DNA from 2 places in the Lactobacillus sp. PSON genome. Region 2 is predicted to be linked to the other one. Evidence: riboswitches for the same ligand, from Rfam matches in the RefSeq annotation. Region 2 holds a riboswitch; the other holds the start of a gene.
The links. Region 2 has a riboswitch for lysine ahead of ACTHPI_RS09025 (ABC transporter substrate-binding protein/permease). Riboswitches for the same ligand answer to the same signal wherever they lie in the genome.
Positions count from the first base shown of each region.

Region 1: linked by a shared signal. The riboswitch ahead of lysA (diaminopimelate decarboxylase) and the one ahead of ACTHPI_RS09025 (ABC transporter substrate-binding protein/permease) in region 2 are both predicted to bind lysine.

Region 1 is NZ_JBQXFW010000005.1:109,816-112,295, reverse strand. It holds gene ACTHPI_RS04465 (aspartate kinase) at 1-704, opposite strand, end outside; lysine riboswitch at 920-1,096, shown strand; gene lysA (diaminopimelate decarboxylase) at 1,188-2,480, shown strand, end outside.
Region 2 is NZ_JBQXFW010000010.1:46,149-48,628, forward strand. It holds gene ACTHPI_RS09025 (ABC transporter substrate-binding protein/permease) at 1-1,462, opposite strand, end outside; lysine riboswitch at 1,557-1,732, opposite strand; gene ACTHPI_RS09030 (DNA-3-methyladenine glycosylase) at 1,778-2,410, opposite strand; gene ACTHPI_RS09035 (TerC family protein) at 2,455-2,480, opposite strand, start outside.

The sequences.
Region 1 (2,480 bases), on a different contig from region 2:
TGAGACACAATAGCTGGATTTACTGAAAAAATACCGCTAACATCGGTAAAATTTTCATAAAGCTCACTATGTAATCCTCTAGCTAAAATTGCTCCAGTAATATCAGAACCTCCTCTAGAAAAAGTGGCAATGTGACCTGACGGAGTAATACCAAAAAATCCAGGAAAAACTATTTTTTCATTAGGATCAATTTTTAAATGGTCTAGATTTATATAGCTTTCGGGATTTACTAAAGCATCATTAGGTTCTCCTGTAACTATTAGGCCAGCTTCAACTGGATCAATGTACCGACTTTTGATTCCTAACTGATTTAAAATTAAAGCAATTAATCTTGCGTTGAGCCTTTCACCGTGAGCTTTGAAAGCTGCTAAAAGATAGTCATCATTAGGATAGTTTTGCTTTGGTAAGTTCAAAAGAAGGTAATGAATAACATCAAGTTCTGTATTGCTAATACCAAAGTACTTTCCAATTTTTTGATAACGATTAAAAATTTCGGACACAATATTATTTGTATCTTGATGATGCAAAGTCTTTTCAGCATATTCAATTAATAAGTCTGTTACTTTAGTATCTTCAGGGAATCTTTTTCCGGGTGCAGAAACAACCATTACTTGACGTTGATCTTCTGCAGTTAAAATATCTATGGCATTTGATACACTTTCACCAGAAGCTAAAGAACTACCTCCAAATTTAATTACTTTCATAATTTAAAACTTCTTTCATGTTTTTTGGATTTTAATTTTTAAAAAGTGCACTTAGTAAATTAATTTAATTGAATTTTAACATGCTTTTTTATTCTTGCAAGCACAAATGTTAATAAATCAAGCTTTATAAAGATGGCATAGATAGTAGTAAAAAATAAAAATTAAATTTTATGAAAAAAGTATTGACAGCAATTTTAATAAAATATACAATTTAACCAAATCGAAGAGGTGCAATCGACATTAGTAACATCTATGAAGCAAGACAATGCTAATGATTAATGTGAAAGGGAAGATTGCCGAAGCTGTAGTATTTGTCAGTACTATTTGCTGGGGCGTAATTGAATAAATTACGGACTGTCGCGAAATATAATCGCGGAGCGCTATCGACCATAAGATTAAAAAATAATTTAATCCATTGTTTGTTTGGCGCAGACAATGGATTTTTTTATTGGCGCTCCTACAAAAAGAAAGTAGGAGAATATAATGAATTCACAAATTAACCCAGAAGAAATTAATCAAGAAGGTCATTTACTAATTGGCGGTGTTGATACTGTGCAATTAGCACATGAATATGGCACTCCTTTGGTAGTTTATGACGTAAGCAAAATTCGCAATCAAATTCGCCAGTTTGAAACCATATTTGAGCAAGAAAATATCAAGTATGAAGTTAGCTATGCAAGTAAAGCTTTTTCTGCAATTGCAATGTATCAAGTTGCTAATGAGGAAGGTGCAGCAATTGATGTGGTTTCAGCTGGAGAATTATATACTGCGATTAAGGCACGGTTCCCAATGGAAAAGGTTAATTTTCATGGAAATAATAAATCTCGTTTTGAACTTGAAATGGCAATTGAAAATCATGTTGGCAGAATTATGGTCGATAATTTTTATGAATTGGATTTGTTGAATCAAATTCTGGAGGAAAAAGACACTAAAACTAATATTGTTTTGAGAATTACTCCTGGAATTTCAGCTCATACTCATGAATACGATCAGACTGGTCAAGTGGATAGTAAATTTGGTTTTGATTTAGAGTCAGGTCAAGCAGATCAAGCATTGAATCAAGCTTTAGCTAATTCTAGAATTAATGTTTTAGGTCTTCATGCTCATATTGGTTCACAGATTTTTGAGTTGAATGGTTTTAAAATGGCAGCTCAAAAATTAATTCAAGTCGCTGCAGCTTGGCGTGAAAAATATAATTACACTGCTCAAGTAATTAATGTTGGCGGAGGTTTTGGCATTAAATATGTAAAACAAGATAGACCTTTAAAAGCTGAAGAGTTTGTAAAAGCAATTGTTGCAACTATAAAAGAAGAAACAACTAAACTTAATTTTCCAATGCCAGAAATCGACATTGAACCAGGACGCTCAATTGTTGGTCCTGCAGGATATAGTTTATATACTGTTGGAAGTCGCAAAGATGTTCCTGGACTTATAAGTTACATTATGGTTGATGGAGGGATGGGAGATAATATTCGACCAGCTTTATATAATGCAAATTATGAAGCTGTTTTAGCAAATAATCTTAATAAAACAGCGGATGAGGTTGTTAACTTAGCTGGAAAATATTGCGAATCTGGTGATATTTTGATAAAAAACGCACAATTACCTTCTCTTAAATCAGGAGATATTATAGCAGTTTTAGATACTGGAGCATATGGATATTCAATGGCTTCAAATTATAATCGAAATCCCCGTCCTGCAGTTGTCTTTGCAGAAAATGGAAAAGCAAAATTAATTATAAAAAGAGAAAGTTTAGAAGATTTAGTTCACTTAGAT
Region 2 (2,480 bases):
AAGTTGGGAAGAACTTGAATGTTTGACTGGCAATTGTAGTACCAACGAAGAATAATTCTGATACTGAAATAATACTCAATACAGATGTATCCTTAATGTTAACGATAAATTCATTAGTAATTGATGGCAAGCAGTTCTTGATAGCTTGTGGCAAAATAATATGCCACATTCTTTGATTATGAGTCATACCAAGAGCACTGGCTGCTTCGAATTGACCTTCTGGAGTTGAAATAATACCACCACGAATAACTTCTGAAAGGTAGGCACCAGTATTGATTGAAACAATAACTAATGCAGCTAGGGTACGATTTAAGTTAAGGTGCCAGAATTGTGCAATACCATAGTAAATTACTGCAGCTTGAACCATCATTGGAGTACCACGGAAAATTTCAACATAAACTGAAAGAAGCCACTTAACAATGTTAAGTCCCCAACGCTTACCACGAGTTGTAGGAGATGGAATAGTACGAACAATACCTACTAAAAGTCCAATAAAGAATCCAACGATGGTACCGACTAATGCCAAGAGCAAAGTCATACCGATACCACTCATGATCATACCGCCGTATTGCTTCCAAGTTGAAACAAGCCAGCTTTCTTTTTTACCATTCTTTGAGTCGTCAGCTTTTGGTTGTTGCTTTACAGCTTCAGTCATTAACTTAGTACGTTCAGAAGCTGGAATAGTTGCTAAGATTTTATTAGCTTCTTTTAAAAGACCTGGTTGAGTTTTAGCAATACCAATTGAAGTTACTGATTCTTCTTCTGAAACATGGAAACCGGGCATCTTACTAATAGGAATAGCTTTGATATCTGGATCAACTAATTTAAATGAAGTAGCTTCAGTATCTTCAGCAACATAACCATCAATAGTTCCGGAAATTAAACTCTGACGCATTGCTGAAAAGTCACGCATTGCAGGTTCACGCTTAGCACCTTTTAATTCTTTAATTAAATTATAGTGGAAAGTACCTTGTTGAGCTGTTAATTTAGCACCTTTAAAATCTGATAGTTTCTTCGCATTTGCGTATTTACTGTTATTCTTAGTAATGACAACAAAAGTACCTTTTTTATAAGGTTTAGTAAAGTTGATTTCTTTTCTACGCTCTGCGGTTGGACTCATTCCGGCAATAATCATATCGGTTTTACCAGAGGTTAAAGAAGGAAGAAGTCCATCCCATTCAGTTTTAACAGCTACAACCTTACGGTGCATTTTTTTACCAAGGATTTTGGCAATTTTTACATCGTATCCATTAGCATAAGTTTTTGAACCTTCGATTGGAATAGCACCATTTGCATCATTAGTTTGAGTCCAATTGTATGGAGGATAATTAGCTTCCATACCAATCTTAAGAACTCCAGAATCTTTTTTTGCAGCACTTACTTCGTTAGTAAATCCTGCTCCAATAAATAAACTGAGAATAATTGTTAAACTAGCAATTATCCATCTAAACCTTGACTTCACCTAAAAAACCTCCAATTTTTATCAAAGCCAATACAACAAAGCGTAAAAAAATCCTCGCTTTATGCAAGCGAGGTTAATCATCAGTAATTAAACCAAATCTTATAGCGCTCCCCGGGGACGAACCGAGACAGTCTGCAGCATATTCTCCTGCAGCCCAACAAACTTCTATCACGAATAAAAGTTTATTTCGGCGGCAATCCTTACATCATCGGTCAAAGTATTCGCGTACTCGCGGTGGTTTCGTGATTTGTCGCAACCTCTATTGCATTGGAAATATTTAACTGAGAAATAGATTAAAGGAAAAATCTTGATTTGTCAAGTCCAACCATGATTTTCTTGATACTCACGTTTTTTCATTTTTGAAACATAGGGATTACCTTTCACAAAAAATCTAAGCTTTTTGCTTGCCCATTCAGGATTAGATTGATTGATGCCAATGCGCGCAGAAGGAATTATTTCCTGGGGAATTTTTTTATGTTTATCATTTAAATCAATAGTAAAAGGAGAATCGTCTAAAAAATGTAAATCCCATTTGCGACTAGTAATTCCTAAAGCTTGCATCATTTTTCCAGGTCCATTTGTTAAGAGAGGACCAGATTTTCCTGAACGATTTTTTATCATTGTATTAATGCCTAAGCTTGGTTCAATTGCTCTAATTAAAATACCCTGTGGTTCATCTTTTTCTTGAGTTGCTACGTCAAAGAAAAAATATTGCCTTTGTGAATAAATATAAAGAGTGCCAGCTTTACCGTATAGTCCTTCATTTGCAGGACTACGTCGACCATTATATGAATGAGCTGCTCGGTCTTTTTTACCTAAATAGGCTTCAGTTTCTACAATGTATCCACCTAGTATTTCTTTTCCATTATCAAAATATAGCGGTCGTCCTAGTAAATCCTGAGCAATAGTTTCAGTTGGTTGATTTGAAAAATAAGTTGAATAATCCATAATTTTCTCCAAAATAAAAGCACAACTAAAGTTGTACTTGAAAATTATAATTGTCTTTTACCGTGACGTT